DNA from 4 places in the Bacillus sp. N1(2025) genome. Region 2 is predicted to be linked to each of the others. Evidence: riboswitches for the same ligand, from Rfam matches in the RefSeq annotation. Region 2 holds a riboswitch; each other region holds the start of a gene.
What was found. Region 2 has a riboswitch for S-adenosylmethionine ahead of mtnW (2,3-diketo-5-methylthiopentyl-1-phosphate enolase). Riboswitches for the same ligand answer to the same signal wherever they lie in the genome.
Positions count from the first base shown of each region.

Region 1 (7,984 bases), on a different contig from region 2:
GGGCGCTGCCTGTAAAGCCTGCTGGTTCTGCGGGTAGAAAGAAGCGATGCTGATCAATGTTCCGTCGTAAAAACCTCCGAGATGAAAGGCTCCTTTGACGCTGTCCTGATCATATTTACAATCCTCAATCGTCTGATGGGGGCGCAGCACGCTGTGTCTGATCGCGTATGTGTCTTCTGCGGTGATGGGTTTTACTTCAACCATGAAAAAATCCTCCTTTGCTTGATTCTTTTTCTGTATCGTACCATGAAAAAGCCGCCTGTCATATCAGGCGGCTTCTTTCGCGTCAATGCAAATATACATCAGCCCGCTTTTCATCCTTTTGCTTAATATAAGCTGCAAGCTCTGACGTCAAATCAGAACGGAGAAACGGGGTGATTAAATAAATTCCGTTAAACAGTTCGCACGCCGTGTCGAGAAGCGACTTGGCGATGGCGAGGCCTTCGGCTTTCTGCTTTCGCTTGTCTTCGCCGGCGAGCGCCATTTTTTCGCGGATGCTGTCTGACAGCTTAATGCCCGGGATTTCATGATGAATGAACTCTGCGTTGCGGCTGCTCGTTAACGGCATGATTCCGATATACACCGGTGTTTTGAGATGCTTCGTTTCATGATGAATGTCAATGAGCTGCTGCTCCGAGTAGACAGGCTGGGACACGAAGTAGTCAGCTCCGCACTCGATTTTTTTCTCCAGCCGTTTGACTGCTTTATCAAGGTGGCGGACATTCGGATTAAATGCTCCGGCTACGGAAAAGTTCGTTTTCTTGCCGAGCGGTTTCCCTGATAAAGAAATGCCCTCGTTGAATTGTTTAATCAGCCTGATCAAGTCAAAGGACGTTAAATCATAGACGGAGGTAGCCCCCGGAAAGTCGCCGATTTTTGAAGGATCGCCCGTGATGGCTAAAATGTCGGTGAGCCCGAGCGTATCCAGCCCCATTAAATGTGACTGAAGGCCGATGATGTTGCGGTCTCTGCATGTAATGTGAACGAGAGAACGGATATCAAGGCGCTCTTTCAGCAATGAACCGCAGGCGGCATTGCTGATCCGCGGTGTCGCCAATGAATTGTCAGCGAGCGTCAGCGCTTCTATGCCGGTTTCTTTTAATTCAGCCGCTGCTTGCAGAAATTTGTCAAAATTCAATTTTTTCGGCGGATCAAGCTCTACGATAATTGACCGTTTTTGAGCGGCGATTTCGTTTAAACCCGGCTCGGTCCGTTCATTCCGGACGGAGATGACTTCTTCTTCCCGTCTGATTTTCACTTCTTTATCAGTGACGGGAGAAAGTCCGCGGACCGCTTCAGCCATGGCTCTGATATGGTTTGGCGTCGTACCGCAGCAGCCGCCGATAATGCGCGCGCCCTGAGTGCGGAACTGTACGGCGCTCTCCCGGAAATAGGCATCGTCCGTATCATAAACAAGCCGGCCTTCTTCTAAAGACGGAAGGCTGCTGTTCGGATAGACCGATAAATAAGCGTCACGGAAAATCGGCACTTCGGTGAGCGCTTCAATCATGTGGTACGGGCCGAGCCGGCAATTGATTCCCGTTATGTCAGCGCCGAGATCGGCAATGGACCTGAGGGCTTCCCGAAGCGGCGTTCCGTCCTGCAGCACGCCCTGTTCGTGCATGGATACGTTCAGCATAATCGGAAGTTCCGTTTCTTTTCTCGCGATCTTCAGCACTTCGCGGGCCTCTTCTAAATCATAGTATGTTTCCAGAAGCAGACCGTCCGGCTCTTCGTGCAGCAATAAATAAAGCTGCTCCCGAAAGCTGCGTTTAATCTCCTCCAGGCTGTAGGCGTTTTTGTTAAAGGTGCGGATGCCGCCCATCGTTCCCAATACATAAGCGCCGTCTGAGGAAGCGCGCGCGATTCTGACCGCCTCCTGATTGATTTTTTTCGTTTCATCCTCAAGTCCGTATCTTGAGAGCTTAATAAAATTCGCGCCGTACGTATTTGTCTGGATGATGTCTGCCCCGGCTTCCACGTAAGCCTTATGTATCCGCTTGATTTCTTCGGGCTTTGATACGTTCAGTTCCTCAAAACATCTGTCAATGCCGTAGGAATAGAGGAGAGTGCCCATCGCGCCGTCCCCGATTAAAATCCGTTCTTCTAAGTCTTGTAATAGTCCCATTGTTTGCCTCCTTCATCACATTCAGCAAGGAAAAAAGAGAAATAAAAAAAGTCTTCTTAAGAAGAAGACTTTGTAATCATTTGTCTCTCTTCTTATCTTCCAAGCTGTTTTTAGCTTGCTGGATTTAGCACCTTGGTCATGGTTTGGGTAAACCACTACACCGGTTGCTGAAGCGTCGTCGGGCCAGTCCCTCGGCTTCTCTTGATAAGAACGTTCATGTAATTGTCATGGGTTTCCAAAACTTAACTGTGAAAATCCCTTTCTCCAAATTTACCGAAAATAGAGACAATAATCAATAGGAATCACATAATTTATCTAAAATTAATAAATTGAACGTCAATCGGCAGGTCTGCTCCGCGGACGGCTGCAATAATCTGCTGCAGATCATCTTTATTTTTTCCGGTGACGCGCACTTGGTCGTCCTGAATCTGCGACTTGACCTTCAAGCCGGAGTTTTTAATCACCGCGTTGATTTTTTTGGCATTGTCTTTATCAATGCCCTGTACAAGCTTCGCGCGCTGGCGCACCGTGCCTCCAGTTGCATTTTCGATTTTGCCGTATTCAATGTTTTTCGTCGGCACGTCCCGTTTGATCAGCTTGCCGCTCAGCACATCTTTGAGCTGATTCAGTTTAAACTCGTCATCAGAAATCAGGACAAGTTCTTCCTTTTCTAACTTCACATCGCTTTTCGATCCTTTAAAGTCATAGCGCGTGCCGATTTCTTTCAGCGTCATCTGAATCGCATTCTGCACTTCGGGAAATTCAACTTTGGATACAATATCAAAAGAACTTTCTTTTGCCATGAGAAAACCTCCTATAACATTTCACTTATGAGTTGATTATAGTAGAATAAAGAGAAATGTCCAACAGCATAAAGCATGAATTTATGCATATTGGAAAAAATGAGAAAAACATCAGCCTCATACGGGCGAATCAGGAAGGACGATAACATGAGACCAGGGCAGCAGCTCACGCTTAGTATAGATCACCAAACCGATTTCGGTTATTTTTTAACCGACGGCGAGGATACGGTTCTTTTACATAACAGTGAAATCACAGAGGATATCGAAGACAGAGATGAAGTGGACGTATTTATTTACGTCGATCATCAGGAAAGACTCGCGGCGACGATGAAAAAGCCGCTCATCAGCTTTTATGACTACGGATGGGTGGAAGTGACGGACGCTGTGGAAGATATGGGCGTATTCGTCGACGTCGGTCTGTCAAAAGACGCGCTCGTCGCAACGGAGCACCTGCCTCCGTACAAATCCGTCTGGCCGCAAAAAGGAGACAGACTGTATTGCATGCTGAAGGTGACAAGCCGCGGGCGCATGTTTGCCAAACCGGCGCCTGAGGATATCATCAGTGAATTATTTACGGATGCAGAGGAAGACGTCATGAATAAAGACCTGACAGGCACGGTGTACAGACTGATTGCATCAGGATCTTTTCTGATTACCGATGAAGGCATCCGCGCGTTTATTCACCCTTCAGAAAGAAAAGAAGAGCCGAGACTCGGCAGCCGCGTGACAGGGCGTGTCATCGAGGTAAAGGAAGACGGCTCCGTCAACATGTCCCTGCTGCCGAGAAAGCAGGATGCGCTTTCGGTTGACGCGGAAGAGATTCTGACCTACCTGAGATCAAGAAACGGCGCGATGCCTTACGGAGACAAAAGCCATCCTGACGATATCCGCGAACGGTTTCATTTAAGCAAAGCCGCCTTTAAGCGGGCGCTCGGGCACCTGATGAAAAACGGCAAAGTGTATCAGAAAGACGGCTGGACATACGAAAAACAATAAATGTTCTGCAAAAACATCGGTGAACCAAAACCGATGTTTTTTATTTTCTCAAAAGCTGCTATATTCCTCATTTGTTTAACATCCTGTTTTATTGAAATAAAATATTCTGACATCCGAACCGATATATAACTATAGAAAAAACAAAAGGAGAGTTTCAATGAAAAAAATGGCGATATTTGCGGCTGTACTGCTGATTGCGCTCAGCACGGCGGGATGTGCCGGCAAATCTGAGGAAACGGCGGCCGAAAAAACGAAAACAATCGGCATCATGCTGACAGACAACGGCCTCGGCGACCAATCATTTAATGATTCAGGCTTTCAAGGTTTGATGAAAGCGAGAGACGAGCTCGGCATCACATTTGACTATCGGGAAATAAAAGATACCGGTACATACGAAAAAGGACTGACCCAGCTTGTCCGGGAAGGCAATGATCTTGTTGTGGGGCTCGGTTACAGCATGCAGGCGGATTTAGAAAAGGTCGCCAAAAAATATCCGAAGCAGCGGTTTGTGCTGATTGATTCCGTATCAGACCTGGATAATGTCACCTCCGTCACGTTTAAAGAGGATGAAGGAAGCTTCTTAGCCGGAGCGCTGGCGGCTATGACGAGCAAAACCGGCACGATCGGATTTATCGGCGGTTCAGATGCCGACGTCATTAAACGGTTTAAAAAAGGCTATCTGAAAGGCGCGGAATCAGTCAAACCGAAAATCCGCGTGCTGTCGGACATCAGCGGTACGTTTGATGATGATAAGCTCGGGAAGCGCATCGCCCAAAACATGATCCGAAAAAAAGCCGATGTCCTGTTTACGGCGGCCGGCTTCACGGGCGTCGGCGCACTGAAAGAAGCGGAGGCGCAAAAAGTATACGCCATCGGTGTTGACAGCGATCAATATTACACCGCCGAGCACGCCGTTATCTCTTCTTTAGTGAAAAATGTCGACCATGTCATCTATGAATTGGCGAAAGATTTAAAAGACAACAAGGAGATCAAAAGCGGTGAGATCGTTTACGGACTGAAGGAAAACGGCATGGAATTAGCCAAGATCAGAGTTGTCAAAAACGCAGGCGGGCTGGCGAAAAAGATCACGGATATGAAAAACAGCCTGATTGAAAAAGGAGGCGATCTGAAGTGACATTACGGACAAGGCTGCTCGTTAACGCAGCCGTTACGATGATTTGCTTCGCCGCCGTCATCGGCTTTACCATCGTAAACATGATGAAGATTCAGGCTTCAAATGAAGATGAAGTGGACGCGCTGTTAAACGTCCAGGAAGCAAAAGCTGACCTTAATACGTTAAAAGAAAGCATCACCGGCTATTCCTATACGCTCGCAGACGCCCAGAAAGAAGATGTGCGAAGCTATATGAAAAGCAGCTCAGACAAACTGGCGGCGCTCGAAAAAACGATGACGGACGATGCGGACAAAGCCGCTTATGACAAACTCGCCAAAAAATACGAATCGTGGCAGGCGGAGGCGGACGCTGCTCTTGATTCGAAAAGCCCGGCTGAAGCGACAAGGACGGCGGCCCGCATCAACGGTCTTCTGAATGATATTTATATGCTGAATCTGAAAAGCCGGGATCACTATGAAGACATGCAGAAGCAGACGGCTGACCAGATTCAGTTTATCGTTTACAGCGCAGCCGTGCTGACCATCGTGATACTTGCCGTCACCGTCATATCTTCCATCAGGCTGACGAAGAGAATAGCAGGGCCGATCCGCCGCATGGCTGAAAATGCCCGTCGTATTGCGGGAGGGAATCTTGCTGTTGAAATGCTTGATTATAAAGGGAAGGACGAACTGAAAGAGCTGAATGACTCATTCGGAATGATGGCTGAACAGCTCCGCACCTTAATTCAGGCGATCGGAGAGGTCGGCCGTGAAGTCGAGACGTTTGCGGAAGGTTTGACGAAGGAAAACCAGACGCTGAAGGACATGACCGAGCAGGTGTCCGTGTCGACGGAAGAAATGGCGCAAGGCTCCCAAACCATTTCAGAAGATCTGCAGCATGCGGTGCAATTCATTGAACAAATGGATGAACATTCAAAGGCGAACGCCGAACGTTCAAAACAAACGACGAGAAGCAGCGAAGAGACGATTGCGGCGGTGGCTGCGGGGCGCGGTGCTTTAGCCGAGACCAAGCAAGCCATTGATAAAAGCAATGAGACATCAAAAGAGATTTCCGAAGCCGCCGATCTCTTCATAAAGCATGCGGCAGGCATCAGTATGATGGCGCAGACCGTTTCTGACATTGCGGGCCAGACCAATCTGCTGTCATTAAACGCCGCAATCGAGGCGGCCAGAGCAGGCGAGGCCGGAAAAGGATTTGCCGTCGTTGCCGAGGAGATACGGAAGCTCGCAGACGGATCAGCCAAAGCGACCGCGCAGATTTTCGATATGGTAAAGCAAATTGAAGACGGCATCACGTCTATTACCGGAGCTGTCACGACCGGCGTCGCTTTAGCGGACAGACAGCAGGAGCTGATGGAGAAAACGTCAGAATCATTCGCCCATATTGAACAAAAAGCCGCCCATATTAAAGCGGAGCTTACTCAATTGGATGGACGGATCATCGAATCGAAACAGCTTGGTGAGCAAGTGCTGCATCATGCCGAAAGCATCAGCGCCGTCGTTCAGGAAACGGCTGCAGGAAGCGAAGAGATTTCTGCCTCCGCGCTTGAGCAGCTGTCTTCTTTTCATAAAATGGCGGAAAGCGTCAATAATCTGGTGAGCCTGACAGAGCGGTTAAACGATCAGGTCCGCCGGTTTACTTTGTAACGGGCTTTTGCCCCGCCCCTGATTTTTGCAGCCTAGCATGAGTAACTTCTGAATGAAACACAAATACTGAATATACATGTGTTTATATTTATTCTTTTTCGTGAAAGGTGAAAAAAGAAGGGAGGAATCGGGATGGATGAACAAATTCCGCATGAAAAGGGTCTTGATAATAGTCTGGCTTTATTACGCGATGGGTATGTATTTGTGAAAAAACGAGCGGAGACTTATCGCTCAGATGTGTTTCGCGCCCGTTTATTAGGGAAGACATTCATTTGTATGAGCGGAGCGGAAGCCGCAAAGCTTTTTTATGACACAGAACGATTTCAGCGGCAGCAGGCCCTCCCCAAACGGGTGCAGAAAACGTTATTCGGAACAGGGGCAATCCAGGCAATGGACGGTGAACGGCATAAGCACAGGAAGCTTCTATTTATGTCGCTGATGACGCCGCCCCGGCAAAAACGGCTTGCGGAAGCGGTGGCAAAACAGTGGAAAGCATCTGCGGAAATGTGGAAGGGTTCAAACCGAATTGTTCTTTTTGATGAAGCGAAGAAAGTGCTGTGCCGGGCTGCCTGTGAGTGGGCCGGCGTCCCGCTGAAAGACTCAGAAGTGAAAGAACGGGCGGAGGATTTCACCGATATGGTAGACGCATTCGGCGCTGTCGGACCGCGTCATTGGAAAGGCAGAAGGGCGAGGCTGAAAACGGAGAAATGGATAGAGGAGGTCATTGAGGATGTGCGGTCCGGCAAGCTGCAAACGCCGGAGGGCTCAGCCTTGTATGAAATGGCTTTTCATACAGAACTTGACGGAAACAGACTTGATTCTCACATGGCTGCTGTTGAGCTTATTAATGTTCTGCGCCCGATTGCCGCCATTTCTTACTTCATTACGTTTTCAGCTCTCGCATTGCATGATTACCCTGAATATCGGGGCAAACTGAGATCGAGAGATGATCAGGAGACCGAAAGATTTGCACATGAAGTTCGGCGGTATTACCCGTTTGCCCCGTTTTTAGGAGCCGTTGTGAAAAAAGATTTCGTATGGAAGAACTGTGAGTTTAAAAAGGGTGCATCCGTCATGCTTGACCTATATGGAACAAACCATGATTCCCGGCTTTGGGAGGATCCGAATGAATTTCGCCCGGAACGTTTTCAGGGGCGGGAGGAAAATAAATTTGATTTCATTCCCCAGGGCGGAGGTGATCCGGCTAACGGCCACCGCTGTCCGGGTGAGGGAATGACCGTGGAAGTCATGAAAACTTCCCTTGCGTTTCTTGCCA
Region 1 covers NZ_JBLTJB010000004.1:222,643-230,626, reverse strand. The annotation lists gene ACNFN4_RS11555 (GNAT family N-acetyltransferase) at 1-204, opposite strand, end outside; gene ACNFN4_RS11550 (bifunctional homocysteine S-methyltransferase/methylenetetrahydrofolate reductase) at 287-2,128, opposite strand; SAM riboswitch class I at 2,218-2,339, opposite strand; gene ACNFN4_RS11545 (YajQ family cyclic di-GMP-binding protein) at 2,440-2,931, opposite strand; gene ACNFN4_RS11540 (CvfB family protein) at 3,031-3,927, shown strand; gene ACNFN4_RS11535 (BMP family lipoprotein) at 4,085-5,062, shown strand; gene ACNFN4_RS11530 (methyl-accepting chemotaxis protein) at 5,059-6,708, shown strand; gene ACNFN4_RS11525 (cytochrome P450) at 6,841-7,984, shown strand, end outside.
Region 1: it holds a riboswitch for S-adenosylmethionine, as region 2 does, so the genes downstream of both, ACNFN4_RS11550 (bifunctional homocysteine S-methyltransferase/methylenetetrahydrofolate reductase) here and mtnW (2,3-diketo-5-methylthiopentyl-1-phosphate enolase) in region 2, are expected to answer to the same signal.

Region 2 (7,984 bases):
CATTGGTTTTCAATTGCTCTGGCGATAAGCAGGCTTCGCCAATGATCAAGGCGGGGCAGAGGCCATTCAGCAGAGATAAACAGGACATTCGCGCCCTGGGACGTATGCTTTCTGATCCATTCGGGGAAACGGATATCATAGCAGATCAGCCCGGCGCACTTGACACCATCAAGCTCAAAGGAACCGTCACTGTTTCCTGCTGACAAGTAAAGGTGTTCATCCATCAGCTGAAACAGATGTGCTTTCTGATACCGCTTCACGATCTGTCCGCTGTTATCGGCGATGTACATGGTGTTATAGACATTTTCGCCTTCTTTGACCGCAAAAGATCCGGCAACGAGGTGTACGTTGTATGTTTTTGCCGTTTCTTTAAGCCATTGTTCCGAAACTTTGCCGTTTTCATCCGCCAGCTGATCTAGCCGTGTGAGATCATAGCCGGTCGTCCACAACTCAGGAAGCACGATTACATCCGCATGGCGGCTTTCTTGCTCAATCAAAGATTCTGCTTTTTTAAAGTTTTCTGAAGGATTTCCGTATGAAATATCAAATTGCAAACAGGAAACGGTCCATTTCATTTTTTAACACCTCAAGTTTCTCTTTACTTTTTTTATTTAACCATATATGATGATGGACTATCATTTCAAGACATTTTTAGAAGGTGAAAATATGAACTTTGAAATCTCAGATGTACTCAAACAGCTGCCGGAACAATTTTTCGCATCATTGGTGCAAAAAGTGAATCAAAAGCTGAAAGAAGGCAGAGACGTCATCAATTTAGGGCAGGGAAACCCTGATCAGCCGACGCCTCAGCATATCGTTGAAGAAATGAAGCGCGCCGTCGAAAGGCCGGAAAATCATAAATACTCATCATTCCGGGGCGCTTACAGCTTCAAAAAAGCAGCCGCTGCATTTTATGAAAGGGAGTACGGGGTCACACTTGATCCGGAAACGGAAGTCGCCGTGCTGTTCGGAGGCAAGGCGGGACTTGTTGAGCTTCCGCAATGTCTTTTAAACCCTGGAGATACCATTCTGGTGCCTGATCCCGGATATCCTGATTACTGGTCAGGCGTCGCCCTTGCGAAAGCGAAAATGGAAATGATGCCGCTGACGGAGGTAAGAGGGTTTCTCCCTGATTACAGCGTAATTCCTGAAAAGGTGCGGAGCGAGGCGAAGCTGCTGTATCTCAATTATCCGAATAATCCGACCGGCGCTGTGGCGACAGAGGCGTTTTTCGAGGAGACGGTCGGTTTTGCGGAACAAAACGGCATTTGTGTCGTTCATGATTTCGCGTACGGAGCCGTCGGTTTTGACGGGCATAAACCGCTGAGCTTTTTGCAGACCGAAGGCGCAAAAGAGACGGGAATCGAAATCTATACCTTGTCTAAAACCTATAATATGGCGGGCTGGCGGGTCGGATTTGCCGTCGGAAACGCTTCTGTCATCGAAGCGATCAACCTTTATCAGGATCATATGTTTGTCAGTTTGTTTCCCGCGGCGCAGCAGGCGGCGGCAGCCGCTCTTTTAGCGGATCAGGCATGCGTCGCAGCGCAAAATGACAGATATGAATCGAGACGCAATGCATGGATTGAAGCCTGCCGCGATATCGGCTGGGATGTGACGGCTCCGGCGGGCTCCTTTTTTGCATGGCTCCCTGTGCCTGACGGTTATACGTCACAGTCGTTTTCAGACTTGCTGCTCGAGAAAGCGGATGTCGCGGTCGCTGCCGGAAACGGGTTCGGAAAATGGGGGGAAGGCTATATAAGAGTCGGTCTTCTGACAAGTGAAGAAAGACTTAAAGAAGCTGCGGAACGGATCGGGAAACTGAATCTTTTCACCCGAAAAAGCATTGACATATCAGGATAACAATGCGATAATTCAAAATACTTTATAAAATCATTATTCTTATCAAGAGCAGGCAGAGGGACGAGCCCGATGAAGCCCGGCAACCGACTGATAAAGCACGGTGCTAATTCTTGCAGCAGGAGCTGAGAGATAAGATTCGGACATAACACGAAGCCTCTTTCTGCTCATACGGAAGAGGTTTTTTTATGTTTTGCGAAAGAAAGAGAGGCGTTCACGCATGAGCGAAGTATTGGCAACATATCTTCTGACAGACACAACGGACAGTGAAAAGCGGGCGGAACAGATTGCGGCGGGGCTGACGGTAGGCTCCTGGACTGACCTGCCCCTGGTGAAGCAGGAACAGCTCAGAAAACATAAAGGGCGGGTCGTAAAAGTTGAGGAGAAAGAAGGAACCTCAGAAAACGAAACACAATCCGTCATCACCATCGCCTATCCCGAGGCGAACTTTTCAAGAGATATTCCGGCCGTCCTGACGACGGTATTCGGAAAGCTGTCACTGGACGGAAAAATAAAATTGACTGATCTTGAATTTTCTGAAGGGTTTAAACGCTCCCTTCCCGGGCCGAAATTCGGTATATACGGCATCCGCAAACTGCTGGGCGAATTTGAAAGACCGCTTCTGATGAGCATATTTAAAGGCGTGATCGGACGGGATCTCGCCGACATTAAAGAACAGCTCAGACAGCAGGCGCTCGGCGGCGTGGATCTTATTAAAGATGACGAAATTTTCTTTGAAAATGAACTGGCTCCGTTTGAAACCCGCATTATCGAAGGAAAACAAGTCCTGAAGGAAACCCGGGAGGAGACGGGGCATAAAACGCTGTATGCCGTAAACCTTACGGGAAGGACCGCTGAATTGCGGGATAAAGCGAGGCGCGCGGCAGAACTCGGGGCGGACGCGCTTTTATTGAATGTGTTCGCTTACGGTTTAGATGTGATGCAGAGCCTTGCTGAAGACAGGGAAATCCCGCTTCCGATCATGGCGCATCCGGCAGTCAGCGGCGCGTTCACATCATCTCCCGTTTACGGCTTGTCGCATGCGCTTTTGCTCGGCAAGCTGAACCGCTATTGCGGCGCTGATTTCAGCTTATTTCCGTCACCTTACGGAACCGTTGCTCTTCCGAAGGAGTCCGCGCTTGCAATCCATGATGAATGTGTAAAAGACGATGTCTTTCATCCGTCGTTTGCCGTCCCGTCAGCAGGCATTCATCCCGGTATGGTGCCATTATTGATGCGCGATTTCGGCATCGATCACATCATCAATGCCGGCGGAGGCATTCACGGCCACCCGAAAGGAGCCGAGGGTGGCGGAAAAGCGTTCCGCGCCGTCATTGATGCGGTGCTTGAAGCGCAGCCGATTGAAGAAAAAGCCGCGTCGTGCAAAGATCTTCAGCTCGCATTAGACAAATGGGGAAGGGTGGAAGCCGTATGACCCGCACACCGCTGATTATTTGTGATTTCGACGGAACGGTCACCATGAACGACAACATTGTCAGCATGATGAAAGAATTCGCGCCTCCTGAGTGGCTTGAATTAAAAGACGGTGTTCTGTCTAAAAGCATATCAATCCAAGAAGGAGTCGGACGGATGTTCGGACTGCTGCCGAGCAGCTTAAAAGAAGAACTGACCGGCTTTATCCTGAAGGATGCGAAAATACGGGACGGCTTTTTTGATTTTGTCTCGTTTGTCCGCTCAAACGACCTCCCGTTTTATATCGTAAGCGGAGGAATGGACTTTTTTGTGCATCCGCTTTTGGAAGGGATCGTAGAAAAGGAGCGGATTTTCTGCAATCATGCATCCTTTGACAATGAATATATTCATATAGACTGGCCGCACGCCTGTGACGGAGCCTGTACCAATCAATGCGGCTGCTGCAAACCGTCAGTCATCCGGAAGCTATCCGATCAGCAGAAATTTCTCGTTATGATCGGTGATTCGGTCACGGATGTCGAGGCTGCAAAGTTATCCGATATGTGTTTTGCGAGAGATTATCTTTTGACTGAATGCAAAGAACTCGGCCTCCGGCATCTGCCTTTTCAAGATTTTCATGAGGTGAAAACAGGCATTGAAAACATCGGGGAGGTGCAGGCATGGCTGCAAAAGAAGAACGCTGGCGCGAACTTGCCGAGGTAAAGCGCGAGCTGGCCGAAAGAGACTGGTTCCCGGCAACGAGCGGGAATCTTTCCATCAAAGTATCCGACGGGCCGCTGACTTTTCTCGTTACGGCGAGCGGAAAAGACAAACGAAAAGAAACAGACGAAGATTTTCTCTTAATCGATGAGAACGGGAAGCCCGCTGAGACCGGCCATTCTTTAAAACCCTCAGCGGAAACGCTTCTCCATACTTACTTATACCAAAAGACAGACGCCGGCTGCTGTCTGCATGTCCATACCGTCAATAATAATGTCATCTCAGAGCTTTACGGGGATGAAAAACAAATCACTTTTCAGGGGCAGGAGATGATTAAGGCGCTCGGATTATGGGAGGAAAACGCGTCCGTGACCGTTCCGATCATTGACAATCCGGCGCACATCCCGGCATTGGCCGAAAATTTCGCGCACCATGCGGACGCCGGATCAGGCGCGGTGTTAATCCGCAATCACGGCATTACGGCATGGGGGCGGACCGCATTTGAAGCGAAAAGGGTGCTGGAAGCCTATGAATTTTTATTCAGCTGTCACCTCAAGCTTCTGGCACTTCGTCCGCAGCTGGTAAAATAAAAGGAGGAATAGAAAATGGCGACCATCAGAATTCATGACGAAAAGAATACGATCATTGAACATCAGGAAGAAGTAGCACGCTTCTTAGACGAGCAAGAGGTGATCTATGAGCAGTGGAACATTGAAAAACTTCCGTCTGAGCTTTCGGAAAAATACGATCTAACTGAAGATGAAAAAGAACGGATTCTCGCGGCGTTTGACACGGAGATTCAGGACATTTCAGCCCGGCGCGGATATCAGTCTCAGGATGTCATTTCTTTATCAGATACCACGCCGAATCTTGATGAATTATTAAAAAATTTCCAAAGAGAACATCACCACACGGATGATGAAGTCCGCTTTATCGTCAGCGGACACGGCATCTTCGTCATTCAAGGCAAAGACGGCACATTTTTCGACGTCCGTTTAAATCCGGGAGATTTGATTTCAGTTCCGGAGAACATCCGCCACTACTTTACGCTTCAGGAAGACCGCCGGGTCGTCGCAATCCGAATCTTTGTGACGACTGAGGGCTGGGTGCCGATTTACGAAAATGAAAGTGTGCAAAACTGATAGACGCCCGAACCTCTCATGCACCCACCGGCATGAGAGGTTTTTTATTGTAATATAAAGTCAGCTGTGGCTGTTTTTTAATTCCTGAATATGCCGCATTCTGTTTATATCATTACCCGAATGGGTATTATTCTCGTATTCATGCAAAGATTCCAATATGAAATGAAAAAATAAGTTATTTAGTAAAAAAATGTTTACAAATAAAGTATAATCTGTAATAATGCTCAATAACCCAATCAAACTTGTTTCCTATTCTTTTAGCGGTGAGGGGTGAAGTGAATGGGCAGTTATTCTGAACAAGAAAAATTGCTTGTATCTATTGATAAAAAAAGAAAAATGATGATAGATGCGGCTAACAGGCAAGGGTTTACAGGATATGACACGATCAGGCACAGCCAGGAACTGGACTGTCTGATGAACGCGTATCAGCAGCTGGTAAACCGTGATCGTACACATCACCAAGGAATACAGGGCCTTGTGAAGAAAATAGGCTTGTTCTCCCGCGGTGACGTCATGCCTGCATATGAAGCAAACAAATGATTGATGATAAAACAGATAACGAAGACTGAATGCGCTTCCTGATCAAGCGCCGCATCCGAAAGATGACCGCGTACAGTCAGCAGATTTTTCCGCTGGCACGGCTCACGAAGCGCCTCGTACTATCTGCCGGCTATGATGCCGTTCCTCTGGTATATCCTCTTACACATATTCTTCTTTAAATAAAAAAACACCCCGATCCAGGGTGTTTTTTTCATCGAGAAGCGGCAGGGAGGGCAATGGTGACCTCTGTGCCCTTATCGACTTCGCTTTGAATGTCAATCGAACCGCCGTACATCAGCATGATTCGTTTACATACGACAAGGCCGAGGCCGGTGCCTTTTTCCTTTGACGTTACAAACGGAAGAAAAATGTGCTCAAGCATATCTTCAGAAATGCCCATTCCGTTGTCGGCCACCTTAATGACTGCTTTATGATCGCGGGCTTCTAAATAGATGGACAGCCGGCCGCCTTCCTGCATGGATTCCAGCGCGTTTTTCGCGACATTTAAAATCACCTGTTTAATATGGTCTTTCGTGCAGTTGACCTTGAGCGGCCGATTGACGAGAATCTCCACATTCACTTCCACATTATACAGATTCCCTTCAGAATAAATAATCGGCATAATCTCATCAAGAATATCCTGCAGCGAGTTCACTTCCAACCGTTCAGCAGTGGGTTTTCCAAGCACTAAAAACTCACTGACAATCTGATTGATCCGTTTAATCTCCTGCTCAATAATTGAGAAATACAGCTGATCTTCCTCCGATTTGTATTTTTTCTGCAAAAGCTGAATGAAGCCGCTGATCCCTGTAAGCGGGTTGCGGATTTCATGGGCGGTGCTGGCGGCAAGCGTTCCGATCAGCTCCAATTTCTGCGCTTCATTTTGAGCACGCTCCAGCTGGGTCTTGCGCTTAAGCAGATAATATTGAACGAGGATGAACAGAATATTCAGCAGCACGGCAATACTGGACATCGGCAGCAGCACGCTTTTGGTCAGCTCATTCAGCTCAACCGGTTTCGGATAAACATTGATATTCCAATTAATATCATCCAGATAGCCGCTGACCGGTTTCACACCTTCTGATTGATCAGCCCGTCCGCTGGCAAATATCACTTTATTCTGATTGGTTGCCTTGACATAAACGTCAGGGCTCAGCATATTGATCATATTTCTCAAATAATCGACTTGTATGGCGGCTACTAAATAATCCGTGACTTCCCGTTTTGCGTCTAACACCGGCACGCAGATCGTGAAGATGCGCTGGCCTGTAATTCTGCTGGAGTAGTCATTTGTGATGACCGTTTTTTTCGTCTTTTTCGCCTTCGTAAAATACGGTCTGTCGGCCAAATTCACCTTTGATTTCAGATCAGTTGTGCTTGCGATGACATCACCTTTGGAATTCAGCATATACAGACCGCTGAATCTGGGTTCATCCTCAAAAGCCTGATCGAGAATGTCAATGATCTTTTCTTCATTGACAGGCTTATCGACAGCGATCGCAAGTGTTGTCATCCGGGCTTTTGTTTCACCGATTAAATAATTGAGCTTATTGCGGTGAAGGTTGAGCATCATACTGGCTTCCTGTATGTGTTTATCGGCTATTTTCTGCTTTTCTTTTTCATAAATGAAAAAGCTGATAATAAGTGCCGGGATGATCACCAATATGAGATAAAGCTTGATCTTTCCCCGGGCACCTTTAAATGTATTCACTCTGCATCGCTCCAACATTACACTTGAATAGAGGTATTATATCATTTTTATACTTCTTTAATAAGAAAAAATAACCAAAATGATAGAAAAACAAATTATTTTATTAAGGTCAGACAAAAAGAAGAGAAATTTTGGAAACATTTTTGTTGACATTTTTCATTTTGTTTATTAATGTTTCTCTGTAACGGTTTCTTTTGTAAAAGGATGATTGAATGTATGACGGATAAAACAGAAAACTCATTGAAATTATTTATTGTACTGTCACGTGCGTACCGATCTATTAACGACCATATGAATAAACATATTCATAAGCACGGCCTGAACCCGACGGAATTTGCGGTGCTTGAGCTGCTGTACCACAAAGGCAACCAGCCGCTTCAGCAGATCGGCGACAAAATTTTATTAGCGAGCGGAAGTATTACATACGTTGTTGACAAATTAGAGAAAAAAGAACTTCTCATCAGAAAAGCTTCGCCGACTGACAGAAGAGTGACTTTCGCACAGATTTCCGAAAAGGGAATCCGTCTTTTGGACGATATTTTCCCTGATCATGCTGAAGAAATTAAAGAAATGATCAGTGTGCTGAGTGATGAAGAGA
Region 2 covers NZ_JBLTJB010000006.1:9,522-17,505, forward strand. The annotation lists gene ACNFN4_RS14360 (carbon-nitrogen family hydrolase) at 1-575, opposite strand, end outside; gene ACNFN4_RS14365 (pyridoxal phosphate-dependent aminotransferase) at 667-1,863, shown strand; SAM riboswitch class I at 1,900-1,999, shown strand; gene mtnW (2,3-diketo-5-methylthiopentyl-1-phosphate enolase) at 2,081-3,295, shown strand; gene mtnX (2-hydroxy-3-keto-5-methylthiopentenyl-1-phosphate phosphatase) at 3,292-3,996, shown strand; gene ACNFN4_RS14380 (methylthioribulose 1-phosphate dehydratase) at 3,954-4,583, shown strand; gene ACNFN4_RS14385 (1,2-dihydroxy-3-keto-5-methylthiopentene dioxygenase) at 4,599-5,135, shown strand; gene ACNFN4_RS14390 (aspartyl-phosphate phosphatase Spo0E family protein) at 5,415-5,675, shown strand; gene ACNFN4_RS14395 (ATP-binding protein) at 5,887-7,404, opposite strand; gene ACNFN4_RS14400 (MarR family winged helix-turn-helix transcriptional regulator) at 7,603-7,984, shown strand, end outside.

Region 3 (7,984 bases), on a different contig from region 2:
TCCGCTTCCCGCTCCGGCAAGCACTAACAAAGGTCCGTCCGTTTCAGTAACTGCCTTCATCTGTTCACGGTTCAGGCCGATGCCGGGGAACAAAGATGTGTCAGCCGCCTCGGATGTTGGTGAAAACGGTTCGGCCGCAGGCACTTTTTTCGGGCTTTTCCATTCTGAGACGATCGGTTTCGGATTCTCTGAAATCGCTTTTCCTTTCGGCAGGCGGAACATGCCGGCTTCCTTATACTCTTCTTTTTCTTTCTCCGCTTGCGGTTCCTCGGCCGCGCATGCTTTTTCACAGGCGGTGAAGTCTCCCTTTTGCCGGTGATAAAATGCCGGCTGCTCTAAAATCGAAAGCCGCATCAAGACGGGCTGGTCACAATGTGCGCAAAAAATATTTCCTTTCTGAGCTTCTTCAAAAAGGAATTGGTAATGTTCTCTAGAATATTTATGTAAATGTATCGTTCGGTTATTCATTCGGGCGCATTTCAAAAAGGGGTCCTCCCATTAAAAGGTGTTCATCCATTTGATAGACAAAGAATATCATAACAAAAGAACCGCGTTTCAAAAAGTAAGATTAAGGGAAATGAAAAGCGAAGGGGAGGGGTACATATGATTTATGCAGGACGGATTCAAAACCAGCAGTATTCTCAATACGCAAACCGGGCAGCGGGTTATAAGCCTGATTACGCCGGCATTACGAAAGCAGCCGCCCTCGCCAATGACAGGGTGTACAGAGAGGTGGAACGCCGCCAGGAAAACACCGCAGCCGCAGAAAAGAAAGTACTTGAGGAAAAACGTAAGCGCTCTCTTTCCCGTCTGCCGCAAATCATGGGAAAAGGCCGGTTGATAAATCAATACGTGTGAAAAAGCCCGGATATATCCGGCTTTTTTTTGAGTCGTATATATGAAAGATGCGGAAAGGAATGATTCAATTTGAGAAAGCTTTCATTATTAATTGCGGGGTTATTTCTATTCGGCCTCTTTACTGCCGGAATGAAACCGGCAGACGCGGCGGAGGGCTCCGCAGCAAAAGATGTCACTCTCACACAGCTGGCGCCGCATGTCTGGATGCATACAAGCACCGGTACGGCAGACGGAAGTCCCGTCCCTGCGAACGGATTGCTTCTTGAGACTTCCAAAGGAATCGTACTGATTGATACTCCGTGGAATGACAGTCTCACAGAGCAATTAATGACACAAATAAAAAAGCGGTTTCCCGGCAAAAGGATGACCGATGCCATTGTGACACACGCCCATGACGATCGTATCGGCGGGCTGAACACCCTGTACAAATACGGTGTAAAGGTGCACAGCGCGAAGCTGACCGCCGACTTCGCCCGACAGCAGGGATATGACCGGCCGCTCGGAGATTTGAAAAACGTGACAAAGCTGCAGTTTGGCGATATGAAAATTGAAACGTTTTATCCGGGAAAAGGGCATACGGAAGACAATATGACCGTCTGGCTGCCTGAGGATAAGCTCTTATTCGGCGGATGCTTAATCAAGGCTTTAGAAACAAAGGAAATCGTGCCTACTCCGGGCTTTTATCCGGATCAGTGGCCGCGCGCCGTCCGCAAAGTCATGAAAAGATATCAGGACATCAGCATTGTCGTCCCGGGCCATGGCAGTCCGGGGGATGACCGTCTGCTGCCGCATACGATAAGCCTTCTGAAAGAAACGTAATAAAGAAGACCGGCGCTCCCATTACGGAGTGCCGGCTTTTTTTATTTCTTCCTGATTTTCATAAAACTGAGGAAAGCAAGTGCAAGCGCCAAAACGGTATATCCCGCTATCGGCCAAATATGCTGATGAAAGGAAGAATAATCTCCGGATATGACTTCCTGGGCCAGCTCGATCGAGTGAATAAACGGTAAGGCATAAGCGATATGTTTGAATGTGTCACCGAGCAGGCTCACCTCCATCCAAGCCCCGCCCAGAAATTGCACGAGTGTAATATAAATCGTTCCGATACCTGAAATTTGTTTGTCCGTAAACACAGCCCCTAAACATAAACCGAAGAAAACGGACATCATCGCAATCGGCAGCAAGACAGCGATACCTGCGAGAAGATTCATCCACTCGGCGGATAAACCGGCAGCCGCTGCTGCGATAAAACAAATGACGATTTGTAAAATGGCTAACGGCAGCATCGGCATTGCATAACCGATGACATAATCGGCTGTTTTTAAAGGGGAAGCAAACAAACGGGTCAAAAGGGCGGTCTGTTTGTCTTTTGCGATCAGCAATGCAGAGAACATTGTAAGGAAAGCGAAACCGAAAACAATGAGTCCAGGTGCTAAGTGCTGAATTTTAAAGGTATCAAGCGGCGCATTTTTTTCAATCGCCGTAAACAGAAACAATAGAATAACAGGCAGTGCGATTCCAAGGATAATAGACAGGGGGTCACGAAAAATTTCTTTGCGGTTGCGAATGGCGAAATCAAGCATAAAGACCCGCCTCCCCGTCACAAATCGCTAAAAAGGCATCTTCAAATGTGGCTGAATGAGTTTGCTTTTTCAGAGCCTCCGCCGTGCCCAGTGCTTTTAAAGTCCCATTTTCTAAAATGCAAATACGATCTGCCAGGGCTTCAGCCTCTTCTAAATAGTGTGTCGTTAATATAATCGTCATGTCTCCCTTTAATGCCTCAAGATTTTTCCACAACTCGCGGCGTGAACGGACGTCCAGCCCTAATGTCGGTTCATCTAAGAAATAAATATCCGGCTTGGTGATCATTCCCATTGCGATGCTGAGGCGGCGCTGCATTCCTCCTGATAATGTTTTTGTTTTTGCTCTTTCTTTCTCTTTTAATTGAAACAATTCGAGCATCTCATCCGTTCTTTTTTTTGCTTCTTTTTTCGGAATTCCGTAGACTCCGGCTATAAACTCTAAGTTTTCCCGTACGGTTAGATGAGGAGCGATGGCTGTTTCCTGCGGGGACATATTCAATTTCGGTTTTATTTTATCCAAATCAGTCAAAATACTGTGTCCAAGCACTGATGCATCACCCTCATCCGGAGAAAGAAGTCCGCAAAGCATACTGATTAATGTCGTTTTTCCGGCTCCGTTCTCACCGAGTAAAGCGAAAAATTCCCCTTTCTCAACTGAGAACTCAAGACGGTCAACGGCGGCGGTTTCTTTATAATGTTTCGTTAATTGCTTCAGCTCAATCGCGTGCATTTACTCATCCTCGCTATCTTCATCGATTTGCTTAGCGTTTAAAATATCTTTTGCAAATTCGAAAAAGAGTTCTTGTTTTACAAGTGCGATACCTTGCTGGTCATCCCCGAGCATAAGCAGTGAGTCCCCCGGATTTATATCGAAAACATCTCTTGCTTCTTTAGGAATGACAATCTGTCCTTTTGTACCCACTTTAACAGTCCCGAATATGTGTTTTCCTTTTGGTGCCGTCATGTTTATCCCTCCGAAATATGAATTGTATTTTTTGTATGAATTGTAATACTTCGTATACTAAACATACATTAACCTTCCATAAAATGCAATAAAATTCATGAAATAGTATTATTTTCATAAAAAAAGCACTCCTGCTATAAACAGGGGTGCTTTTGATTTTATCGTTTGTGTTCCTTTATCATTTCCAGATGGGGGATGCCCGCATCGAGAAATTCTTCGCCGGATGTGACGCGGTATCCTTGTTTTTCGTAAAACGGAACCGCCTGCGTCTGCGCATGTAAGAGAAAGCTGTCGGCGTCCTTGGCTGCCGCCGCTTTTTCAAGCGCCTGCATAATGACGGCTCCGACGCCTAAAGAACGATGGCTTTTCATCACGCAGATGCGTTCTAATTTTCCATGCCCGTCTTTCATGCGCCATCTGCCGGCTCCGACCGGCTGGCCGCCGTCATATATGACTATATGTTCTGACGTGTCCTCGAATTGATCAATCTCTTCTTCTTCCGGAACGTGCTGTTCTTTAACAAAGACCTCTTTTCTGACGAAAAAAGCGTCGTTCAGCTGTTTTTCAGTTTTTGCGATGATGGATTCCAAGCAGTTATTCTCCTCCGCCTAATAAAAATGTTTCGTACACAGTCCATGAGCCGTTATCCAGCTGATAGAGCAGGTGAAAACGGTCGATGACTTCTTCGTGGGAAATGTCCTGCATTTTCAGCTGTCCGAGTACGTCGGAATGTTCATCTGACGACAGCTTCTGGCCGACCGTGACATGCGGAACGAAGCTGTATTCCGGCTCGCCGGATAATGCTCCTGAGTAGCATTTCTCACTCAGGGATTTTAATTCCTCCGTCGACTCTGCTTTCATATATATCACATTATTCACAGGAGAAAACGAGCTGTATTTTGTGATTTTCAGAACGAGCGGATGCGACTCTTTCGCCGTCTGTCTCAGCTGTGATACGACCTGCTCGATTTCCTGTTCTGTCGCTTCAAACGGATCTCTTACCGTCAGATGCGGCGGAATGAGCGCATAGCTCGGGTCGTAGCGTTTCCGGTACGAATTTGCGAGATCCTGTAATTTTTTTGATGGAAATAAAACAATACCGTATTTCATGAAAGTTCCCTCCTTAAATGAATGGTTACAGCATTTTTTTCAGCGCCGGCGTGATGAGCGGCTGCCAGTAGGTCCATTTATGATCCCCGTCGAAGGTTTCATACGTGTATTCGGACTGTTTGCTTTCCAGCAGCTGTTTGAGCTCTTCGTTCGGCGCGGTGAAATCAAGAACCTGGCCGTCCGTCGTGTGAACGCCGGTTTCTTTTTCTCCGATTTGATGATAAACGGAAATCTGTTTGAGATCCTCCGACTGCCGGACGGCATCCAGCACGTGCCCGTCAACATACGGAGACTGCATGATGACGTTTCCAAACATGTTCGGATAGTCAATCGCCGTCATGAGCGAAACGGTTCCGCCGAGGGAATCCCCGATCATGGTGCGGCCGTATCCGACTTGATAAGTCGGGTATTCTTTGTCGATAAAAGGAACGAGCTCATTGGCGATAAACCGCTTATATGAGGCGAACTTAGAGCCTTCTGGATGGTATGTGTTTCTTCGCTCCCGCACATTTTTATAAGGGACGCCGATAATGATGCAGCGGTCAATTTCCCCTTTTGACATAAGCTCTTCCGCCTGCCGCCCGATTCTCCCTAATCTGAAATAATCATGGCCGTCCTGAGCGATGACCGTATGATATTTATACAGGGGGGAGAAGGTGGCGGGCAGGTAGACCAAAACGGTCATTTCCTCTTCAAGCTCATGGGAGAAAAGTTTTTTCTCATGAATGATTCCGTTTTTTGATGCCACTTCGCATTCCTCCAGCCCGCTTCTTATCTTGATGGTTTTTTCCTATTGTACCATGAATTATTAGAAATTTCTTTCTTCAGATGCGCTTCTTGCGAGAGTTCAGATAAATAAAAAGTTGTTGAAATCCATTTTATTGTGCGTTAATATAGAACAATCAGAAAATACAAAACAATATTCTTATCACGAGAGGTGGAGGGACTGGCCCTTTGAAACCTCAGCAACCGGTTTGCTTTGCCGCGGGAAGGCAAAGTGCCAAGGTGCTAAATCCAGCAAGCGATTCACATGCTTGGAAGATAAGAGGAAGAGAAAAGCTCCTTCTTCTTATGAAGAGGGGGCTTTTTTATTTTTGAAAAAGGATGGTGCTTACTGATGACGCAGCATGTTGATACAAAATTAGCCCAAATCGGAAATAGAAGCGAAGAAGCAACGGGAACGGTCAGTCCGCCGATTTATCTGTCCACCGCTTACCGCCATAGAGGAATAGGAGAATCTACAGGTTTTGATTACGTGCGCACGAAAAATCCGACACGCCAGCTCGTCGAAGACGCCATCGCCGTGTTGGAAAACGGTGCGAGAGGATTTGCCTTCAGCTCGGGAATGGCAGCCATTCAAACCATTATGGCTTTGTTTAAAAGCGGGGATGAATTGATTGTATCCTCCGATTTATACGGAGGCACGTACCGTTTGTTTGAAAACGAATGGAGAAAATACGGCTTAAGCTTTATTTACGATGATTTCAGCGATGAAGACTGTTTACGCTCCAAAATAACGGAAAACACGAAAGCGGTATTTGTTGAAACGCCGACAAACCCGTTAATGCAGGAGGCGGACATTGAAAAAATTGCCCGGATTACGAAAGAAGCCGGCCTGCTTTTAATTGTGGATAATACGTTTTATACCCCGGTGCTCCAGCGCCCGCTTGAACTGGGAGCGGACATCGTCATTCACAGCGCCACAAAATATTTAGCCGGGCACAATGATCTCCTTGCCGGTCTGGCTGTCGTTAAGGATGAAGAGCTCGGCGAGATCATGTTTAATCACCAAAATGCGATCGGTGCCGTTCTTTCGCCGTTTGATTCGTGGCTTTTAATGAGAGGGATGAAAACACTCGCACTCAGAATGCGCCGTCATGAAGAAAACGCCCGTGAACTTGCAGAATTTTTAGAACAGGAAGAAGAAATCGCCGACGTGTTATATCCCGGAAAAGGCGGGATGCTGTCTTTCCGGCTGCAAATAGAGGAATGGGTCAATCCGTTTTTAAAGGCGCTGAAAACGATCTGTTTCGCAGAAAGTCTCGGCGGGGTGGAAAGCTTTATTACATATCCCGCGACGCAGACGCACATGGACATTCCGGAAGCTATCCGTATCGCAAACGGCGTCTGCAACCGTCTGCTGCGTTTTTCAGTGGGCATTGAACATGCAGAAGATTTGAAGCGGGATGTCAAGCAGGCATTACAGCAAGTAAAAGAGGGGGCCGTATCATATGAGTAATCACAATTGGACGCTGGAAACCCAGCTTGTGCACAATCCATTTAAAACAGACGGAGCCACCGGAGCCGTCAGCGTGCCGATCCAGCATGCTTCCACATTCCATCAGTCTTCATTTGAAGAATTCGGGACATATGACTACAGCCGCTCAGGCACACCGACAAGAGCAGCGCTTGAAGAAACGATCGCAGGTCTTGAAGGCGGAACGAGAGGTTTTGCTTTCAGCTCCGGTATGGCGGCGATTTCGACGGCATTTCTGCTCTTATCCCAAGGCGACCATGTTCTCGTCACGGAGGATGTGTACGGCGGAACATTCCGCATGGTGACTGAGGTTCTGTCCCGTTTCGGGATCGAACATACCTTTGTCGATATGACGGATATCAACGAAGTGGCGCGGAATATCCAGCCGAACACAAAGGTCATTTATATGGAAACACCGTCAAATCCGACACTTGGAATTACTGATATTAAAGCGGTTGTCCAGCTTGCAAAAGAAAACGGCTGTCTGACCTTTCTGGATAATACATTCATGACACCTGCACTGCAGCGTCCGCTTGATCTCGGCGTTGGTATTGTGCTTCACAGCGCAACAAAATTCCTGAGCGGACACAGTGATGTGCTGTCAGGCCTTGCCGCCGTAAAAGATGAAGAGCTCGGCAATCAGCTGTATAAGCTGCAAAACTCATTTGGAGCGGTGCTCGGCGTTCAGGACTGCTGGCTCGTATTGAGAGGCTTAAAAACATTGCAGGTCAGACTGGAAAAAGCGAGCCGGACGGCTGAGCGGCTGGCTGCCTATTTTAACAGGCATCCCGCCGTCAAAAACGTTTACTATCCCGGCCTTGCCGGACACCCGGGAGCCGATACCCATAAACGTCAAGCGAGCGGAGCGGGCGCCGTCCTGTCTTTTGAATTGGAAAGCAAAGAAGCCGTCAAAAAGCTGGTCGAAAACGTATCGCTTCCGGTATTTGCCGTCAGCCTCGGCGCCGTCGAGTCCATTCTCTCATACCCTGCAGCCATGTCGCATGCCGCCATGCCGAAAGCAGAGAGGGAGAAACGCGGCATCACAGACGGCCTTCTGCGCCTGAGCGTCGGAGTCGAAAACGCCGAAGATTTAGAACGGGACTTCGAACAGGCATTGAAAAAAATAACCCCCGCCCAAGTGAGATCATAAACGAAAAGGGCGCCGCCAATTTTGCGACGCGCCCTTTTTTATTTTAGATAAAAAAAGTGTTG
Region 3 covers NZ_JBLTJB010000004.1:146,510-154,493, reverse strand. The annotation lists gene ACNFN4_RS11135 (ATP-dependent helicase) at 1-483, opposite strand, end outside; gene ACNFN4_RS11130 (hypothetical protein) at 604-858, shown strand; gene bla (subclass B1 metallo-beta-lactamase) at 928-1,677, shown strand; gene ACNFN4_RS11120 (ABC transporter permease) at 1,719-2,441, opposite strand; gene ACNFN4_RS11115 (ABC transporter ATP-binding protein) at 2,434-3,171, opposite strand; gene ACNFN4_RS11110 (AbrB/MazE/SpoVT family DNA-binding domain-containing protein) at 3,172-3,405, opposite strand; gene ACNFN4_RS11105 (GNAT family N-acetyltransferase) at 3,564-3,995, opposite strand; gene ACNFN4_RS11100 (YjcG family protein) at 4,000-4,515, opposite strand; gene ACNFN4_RS11095 (esterase family protein) at 4,541-5,263, opposite strand; SAM riboswitch class I at 5,438-5,563, shown strand; gene ACNFN4_RS11090 (methionine biosynthesis PLP-dependent protein) at 5,633-6,754, shown strand; gene metC (cystathionine beta-lyase) at 6,747-7,922, shown strand.
Region 3: it holds a riboswitch for S-adenosylmethionine, as region 2 does, so the genes downstream of both, ACNFN4_RS11090 (methionine biosynthesis PLP-dependent protein) here and mtnW (2,3-diketo-5-methylthiopentyl-1-phosphate enolase) in region 2, are expected to answer to the same signal.

Region 4 (7,984 bases), 240 kb from region 2:
GTGCCCGATGTATAAAATCGCCTGCTTCATTTACAACGCCTCGCTCAAATCCAGATTTTTCTGTTCAGATGCATACCAGTCCAGTTTGCAGTGATAATTGACGACATCACCGATAACAATTAAGCTCGGGTTTTTGATTTCTTCTTTTATCACTGTGTCTGAAAGCGTGCCGACGGTGCAGACGACTGTTTTTTGCCTGTCCGTCGTTCCCCAATGAATAAAGGCTGCCGGGGTGCCGGCGTCTCTTCCGTTTTCCAGCAGCATTCTTTCTATCTGCCGGATATTTTTAATTCCCATATAAATCACCAGCGTATCAATGCCCGTCGCCAGCGCTTTCCATTTTTCTTCAAAGTCGTCTTCTTGTTTATAATGCCCCGTAACGAATGCGACATTGGAGCTCGCCTCTCTGTGCGTCACGGGAATGCCGGCATAAGCAGCAGCCGCGATTCCTGATGTAATGCCGGGAACGATCTCAAACGGAATGGCGTTTTGCGCGAGAGCCTCCGCTTCTTCGCCTCCGCGGCCGAAAACAAACGGGTCGCCCCCCTTGAGCCTTACAACGGTTTTTCCTTTTTTCGCATACTTCACAAGGAAACGGTTGATCGTATCCTGTTTCATAATGTGAAAATCCGGGAGCTTGCCGCAGTAAATCAGATCCGCTTCTTCTCCGGCATACTGTAAAATCTCTTTGCTTACCAATCTGTCATATAATATAACATCCGCTTTCTGTATGGCTTTCATTGCCTTCACCGTTAATAAGTCCGGATCTCCCGGACCGGCTCCAACGATAAATACTTTCCCCATAGCATGTCTCCCCGATCCGTTTTGAAATCTTCCCAGAACAGCCGCGGCCGCACTTCAGCTATTTTACCATATCCCGCCATTAGGGGGGATATCCGGCTGATTGCGCGGCCTTTTTGGACCTATTATGCTAAGCTGTTTTTCACAAAGTCAACCAGTCTTCCGGTGCATTCTTCGCGTTCACATTTGCCTGAATCAAGTACGAGCTCAGGCGCTTTCGGCTCTTCATACGGTGAGTCGATCCCCGTAAAGAACGGAATTTCACCATTTCTTGCTTTTTTATATAAACCTTTCGGATCGCGCTTTTCGCATATATCGAGATCGCATTTCACGTAGATTTCATTAAATTCGCCCTCTGCCACAAGCTCTCTCACCTGATCTCTGTCCTCACGGAACGGAGAAATAAAAGCCGTGATGACGATGGTTCCCTGCTGAACGAAAAGCTTCGCCACTTCCCCGATGCGGCGTATATTTTCCTTGCGGTCATCATCGGAAAAACCTAAGTCCTTGTTTAAGCCGTGGCGGATGTTATCACCATCAAGCACGATGACTTGATAGCCTTGTTCAAACAGCTCGCGCGCTGCGGCGTTTGCAATCGTGGATTTCCCCGAACCGCTTAAGCCCGTCAGCCAGAGGATAGAGCTTTTATGCTTGTTTTTCTGCTGGTATTCTTCTTTCGTTATTGAGGCTTCATGCCACACGATATCACGATTTGTCACTCTATTTTCCTCCTTAAGAAACGCCTGCTTCTTCTTTCGTTTTCAGCCCTTTAATCAACACCTCGACAACTTCAGGACGGCTGAATTCCGCCGGCGGCATGACGCCGCTCCGCAGCATTTCTCTGACCTTTGTTCCTGACAGAATGACGTGGTCTTCTCTGTCATGCGGGCATGTTTTGGCCGTTCCCATGTTGCCGCATTTCCGGCAGAAGAAGCTGTGCTCGAATTTCATCGGTGTAATCCCGAGTTCATCCGCTGTAAATTGATCAAACAGCTCTTGCGCTTCATATGTGCCGTAGTAATCACCGACGCCGGCATGATCGCGGCCGACGATAAAATGCGTGCAGCCGTAGTTTTTGCGGACAAGCGCGTGGAAAATGGCTTCTCTCGGCCCCGCATACCGCATTGCCGCCAAAAATACACCGAGGAAAACGCGGTCTTTCGGATAATAATGATCGAGCAGCACCTGGTAGCTTTCCATTCTGACATCCGCCGGAATGTCATCTGATTTTGTTTCACCGACGAGCGGGTTCAAAAACAGGCCGTCAACCGTCTCAAGCGCGGTTTTTTGGATATATTCGTGGGCGCGGTGAACCGGATTTCTCGTTTGGAAACCGACGATGGTTTTCCAGCCCTTTTCTTCGAAGCTTCGTCTTGTATCGGCAGGTTCAAATGTAAACTCAGGAAACTGCTTTGACGCTTTTTTAACTAATGTGATCGGCCCGCCGATATACGTATCGCCGCGCGAAAATAATTTTTTCACGCCCGGATGCGCGGCATCATCGGTTTTATATACGTGAACAGCTTCTTTTTGTTTATCCGGCGTATAAATATCTTCGATGTCGACGACGCCATATGTTTCTCCGCCGTAAGTCAGTTTCACCGTGTCGCCGACGGCAAGCTCAGCCGCTTTTTCTGAATCGACCGGAAGCGTGATCGGCAGGGACCAGACAACCCCGGATGCCAGACGCATATTTTCAACGACTGACACGTAATCTTTTTCTGTGAAAAATCCTTCAATCGGGCTGTACCCCCCGATGCCGATCAGCTCTAAATCAGCGAACGAAATCAAATCAAGCTCAATTTCTTTTTGGACGGATGTAAGATCATACTGCTCATTCACCCGGTTAATTAATGTTCCTCCGTGCGGTGCTAAACTCATAATACATGATTCCTCCCAGTTAACAGATAAATAAACTCAGATTAATAGTTAAATGCCCCCGCCTTGTTCATGGACAGAGCGTTTCTCTTTTCGGATGGCTTTCATCAGACTGGCGGCTCCGCCAGCTGCCAAAAGCACGCTGGCCATCATAAAGATGGAATAGTAATCTCCTTTTAACAGCAGGGAGACAAGCAGATACGAAATCGATAGTGACAAAAACGGCGAAACGACCCATACTTTGAGCATCGTTTTCACGACTTCTTTATGAAAAACGTTCGGCCCGTTTTTGGCCATTCCGATACCGATAATTGATGATGATGTGACTTGCGCCAATGGGACCGGCAGACCGAAGACGGAACTGATAATGACAAGCCCCGCGCCGGTTCCTGAAAGCAGTATGCCTTCTCCGGCTGAAAATCTCGTAATCTTTTTCCCGTTGGTTTCAAGCACTTTACGTCCTAAAAGCAGAGCGCCGAGAGCGACAAAGATGCCTCCGTACAGCGTTCCTTTGGACACGCTGAGCACGCCCGCAGCAACCAGAGGGCCCACTGCATTTGCGACATTATTCATTCCGGCTGAAAAAGCTTCCCAAAACCCCGCAATCAGCAGCACAATCCCTAAAATCTTCTGTTTCCGATTCGAAATGACTCGAATATTCAGAGAACTGAATACCTTCGAGACGAGAAACGTGAAACAGAACGCGACAAACGGTACAAGCACCCAAAAACTCACGATGACCAAAAGATGCTGTAAAAACAATACTTTGTACGCGACGCCGACACCGACAATCGCCCCGACAGTGACCTCACTCGTCGACAGCGGAATGCCGAGCACATTCGCCGTGAATAACGATAGCGCCGCCGATCCGATAATAATGCAGACAATGGTGAGCGTAATGGTTTGTTCGGGAATGATTCCGCCGCTGATCGTCTTAACAACTTCACCGCCGCCGATAACCGCCCCTGACAGGACTCCGGCCGCGCAGATGATCAGCGCATACGTTTTCTTTTTAACGGCGCCGGACCCGTAAGCGACTCCCATTGAAGCCGCGGCTCCGCTGGCTCCGATATTCATGGCAAAAAACAGGCAGAATAAAATAGCGGCTAATTCCATCGTGCAGCTCCTTTATTCATGCAGTCCGCATTCTGTTTTCGCCATGCCGTTCCATCTGCCGCTCCGCAAATCTTCCGCGGTAAATGCAGGTGAAGTGCACGGTTCACAGCCGATGCTCGGATACCCCTGATCGTGGAGGATATTGTAATCCAGCTCATGCTTGGAAGTATATCTCCAGATGTCTTTCCATGTCCAATGGATCAGCGGGCATACTTTAATCGATTGAAACTTGTCGTCTTTATTCAGGAAATTCGTATTCGCCCGGCTCGGCCCTTGATCCCGGCGAAGACCGGACAGCCATGCCGGATGCCCCGCGAGCGCTTCTCTTAACGGCAGAATTTTTCTGATGTAGCAGCACTGGTTCGGTTCTCTTTCCCACAGTTTATCTCCGTGAGCCTCGGCCTGTTCCTCAAGAGTAAGGCTTGGCTTTTTCAGGATAATGTTCAGCCCCGGGTAACGCTCTTTCACTTTTTCGATCGTTTCATATGTTTCTTTAAAGTGAAGACCCGTATCAAGAAACACGATTTCCGCGTCTTTCTTTACTTTAGAAATTAAATCGATCAGGACGATGCCCTCAATCCCGAAGCTGCACGCGTAAACAAGCTGGTCTCCGTAGTGGCCGTATGCCCATTTTAAAACGGACAGCGCGCCTTTATAGGAATCGTCTTCCGGAAATGTAATCGCCGGCTCTTCCCATGTGTCATACGTTAGCATTTTTTCTTTCCTCCTCCCGGAGACAATCAAACAGCTGTTGTTTTCTGCCGGTTGTCTTATCCCTCAATCTTTTTTTCATATAAAAAACTTTCAATCCAGCGGAATGAAAGACAGTGACCCGGTATAGCCCTTATCTTCAAAATGCTGTGCATTTTTCTGGATGCGGCACCTTGCAATTCACGCAGGTTGCCGGGCGTCATCGGTCCAGTCCCTCAGCCGCTCTTGATAAGCTTTTTAGATTTGTACTAAATTTTAGCACAATTCTAACAGAAGTCAACCCGAGTTTTTTGATAGGAATAATAAAACAGGCCCTGAGGCCTGTTTTTATTGTCATTATTTTTTAAACCAATCTTTTGACTCGGGATTCAATTTCCATGATTTCAGTTTTTCAATGTCATCTGAATGTATCGTTCCGTTTGCAAGCGCGACTTCAATCAGCGTGTCATAATCCGTTAACGAGTAATAAGGAAGACCCGCTTTTTTAAAGGCTTCTTTTGCTTTCGGCAGTCCGTATGTAAAAATGGAAATGACGCCGAGGACTTCCGCGCCCTCTCTTTGAAGGGCCGCCGCAGCTTCAAGCACGCTGCCCCCGGTAGAAATCAAGTCTTCAATCACGACTGTTTTTTGTCCTTTCTTAATGGCGCCTTCTATTTGATTTCCTTTGCCGTGCGCTTTCGGTTTGCTTCTGACGTAGCACATCGGCGCGCCTGTACGATCTGCGAGAAGCGCAGCATGCGGAATGCCCGCCGTTGCAGTGCCCGCGATCATCTCCGCCTCGGGGAAATGCTCTTTCAGCAGTTTGCCGAGCCCGTCCGCCACATCATTTCTCACTTTTGGATACGACAATGTCAGACGGTTGTCACAATAGATCGGTGATAAAATGCCGCTCGCCCACGTAAACGGCTCATTCGGGCGTAAAAAGACAGCTTCAATGTGTAATAGATGTTTTGCGATAGCCTGTTTCATCGGCGAACGCCCTCCCATTCCAGTTTAATTGCTTCATATGCTTTAACGGGGTTTTCCGCTTTTGTAATTGAGCGGCCCACGACGATGGCTGACGACCCGTTTTCTTTCGCAAATGACGGAGTCGCCGTCCGGACTTGATCGTCAGCTGCGTCACTGGCCGTGCGGATGCCCGGTGTGACTGTCAGAAATGAAGGCCGGACCGCTTCATAAATGGCTTTTGTTTCATGTACCGAACATACCACTCCGTCCAGCCCGCACTCTTCCGCCATTTTGCCGTAATGCACAACCGTTTCTAACAGCGGCTTATGCAGCAGAAGCTCTTCCTTCGCCACCTGCTCTGAAGTGCTGGTCAGCTGAGTCACCGCGATTAAAGACGGTCGTTTTCTGCCTGCCGGCGTGCCTTCTTCAAGCCCCTCTAGGGCCGCCCGCATCATGCGTGCGCCCCCTGCCGCATGCACATTGACGAGATCAACGCCGAGGCCGGCAAGCCGCCTCATCGCTTTATTGACCGTAGTCGGGATATCATGAAGCTTTAAATCTAAAAATATATCACAGTTCCGTTCTTTTAATTGGTGAATGATGGCGGGGCCTTCCTGATAAAAAAGTTCCATCCCCGTTTTGACAAAAAGCCTTTCCTTTTCAAACAAGTCTAAAAACGTTAAAGTCTCTTCCCCTGATGCAAAATCAAGCGCGATGATGGGCAGGTTGTTTTTCATGTTTCCAGCTCCTTCCGATGCATTCACTTACAGATTGAAAGCCGTGTTGGCGCAGCACACGGGGGAGCTGTTCTATGATTTCCGGGCAGACGAACGGATTGACGAAGTTCGCCGTGCCGACGGCAACCGCACTCGCTCCCGCAAGGAGAAATTCTAATGCATCCTCTGCGGTCTGAACGCCGCCCATCCCGATAATCGGGATTTGAACGGCCTGGCTGACTTCGTATACCATCCGGATGGCGACCGGTTTGATCGCCGGGCCTGACAGTCCGCCCGTTTTATTTGCTAAGATCGGCCGTCCCGTCTTGAGATCGAGCCTCATCCCGATGAGTGTATTAATCATCGTCAGACCGTCAGCACCGGCCGCTTCAATCGCTTTGGCAATTTCGGTTATGTTTGCGACATTAGGCGAAAGCTTCACATACACAGGCACTGCGGAAACTTCTTTCACCGCTTTTGTCAGTTCGGCCGCCATGACGGGATCAGTGCCAAAAGCAATCCCCCCCGTTTTGACATTCGGACATGAAATGTTAAGCTCAAGCGCATGCACATTCGGAGCTTGGCTGATGTGCTCGGCCACTTCTTTATAGTCGTCCACCTGAGAACCGGCGACATTTGCGATAATCGGCGTGTCAAATTGTTCGAGCCAAGGCAGCTCATGATTGAGCACATGCTCAAGGCCGGGATTTTGCAGTCCGATGGCATTCAGCATTCCCGCGCTTGTCTCCGCCACTCTCGGTGTCGGATTTCCGAAGCGGGCTTCGTTCGTCGTGGCTTTAATCATAATGCCTCCGAGGCATGATAAATCGTAAAATCCGGCATATTCTTTCCCGAAACCGAAACATCCGGAAGCGGGGATGATCGGATTTTTCAATTGGAGACCCGGCAGATTCACTTCTAACATTACAGCGCCACCTCCTCAGCTTTAAATACCGGCCCGTCAAGGCAGACCTTTACATAGGATGTATCGCTTTCACCCGTGCGGCACACGCAGGCGAAGCAGGCCCCGATGCCGCAGCCCATCCGCTCTTCCATCGAAAGATAAACCTCTTTATGGCTGTACTGCTGCTTCAGAGCTTTCAGCATCGGTGTCGGTCCGCAGCTTAGCAGGACATCGAATTCGAGCTGCTTTTCACGGATGACATCGGTGACAAATCCTTTCTCTCCATATGTTCCGTCAGCCGTCGCCACATAGGTGTCTCCGTACGCACGACATTCCTGTTCGTAAAAAACATCCTTTGCTGATTGAAATCCAAGCACATGAATGACGTTTACGCCTTTTTCCGTCAGGCGCTTTGACAGTTCCTGCAAAGGCGGAACCCCGACTCCGCCTCCGACTAACAGCGCGGTTTTGCCGGGTTCAATCCGCCGGACGGGGAATCCGTTGCCGAGAGGGCCGAGAACGTCTATCCTGCCGCCCTCTTTTTTCCCGGACAAAAGACGCGTTCCCTCACCGTCAGCTCTGTAGATAACGGATACTTCATTCGCGGCGAAATTGACGTCCGCAATGCTGAGCGGTCTTCTTAATAGCGGCGTGACCGCGTCACTCACCTTCAGATGAAGAAATTGACCCGGCTCGGTAAGGTGCCGGACAAGCTCTCCTTTCAGCACCATCTTATAAATCCGGTCGGCAATCTCTAAGTTGGATTGAACAGTCAAATGCGCTTTTTTCATATCGTGACTGCCGCCTTTTGATTGGTTTCGGATGCAGGCATATGATCCGCCCGGAATGTCATGCTTTCCAGTACCCGCAAAATGGCTTCGGCCGTATCTAAAGATGTCAGGCAGGCGAC
Region 4 covers NZ_JBLTJB010000006.1:253,512-261,495, reverse strand. The annotation lists gene ACNFN4_RS15435 (sirohydrochlorin chelatase) at 1-30, opposite strand, end outside; gene cobA (uroporphyrinogen-III C-methyltransferase) at 31-804, opposite strand; gene cysC (adenylyl-sulfate kinase) at 927-1,520, opposite strand; gene sat (sulfate adenylyltransferase) at 1,534-2,682, opposite strand; gene ACNFN4_RS15415 (inorganic phosphate transporter) at 2,731-3,795, opposite strand; gene ACNFN4_RS15410 (phosphoadenylyl-sulfate reductase) at 3,808-4,509, opposite strand; SAM riboswitch class I at 4,637-4,741, opposite strand; gene pyrE (orotate phosphoribosyltransferase) at 4,843-5,475, opposite strand; gene pyrF (orotidine-5'-phosphate decarboxylase) at 5,472-6,191, opposite strand; gene ACNFN4_RS15395 (dihydroorotate dehydrogenase) at 6,160-7,095, opposite strand; gene ACNFN4_RS15390 (dihydroorotate dehydrogenase electron transfer subunit) at 7,095-7,865, opposite strand; gene carB (carbamoyl-phosphate synthase (glutamine-hydrolyzing) large subunit) at 7,862-7,984, opposite strand, start outside.
Region 4: it holds a riboswitch for S-adenosylmethionine, as region 2 does, so the genes downstream of both, ACNFN4_RS15410 (phosphoadenylyl-sulfate reductase) here and mtnW (2,3-diketo-5-methylthiopentyl-1-phosphate enolase) in region 2, are expected to answer to the same signal.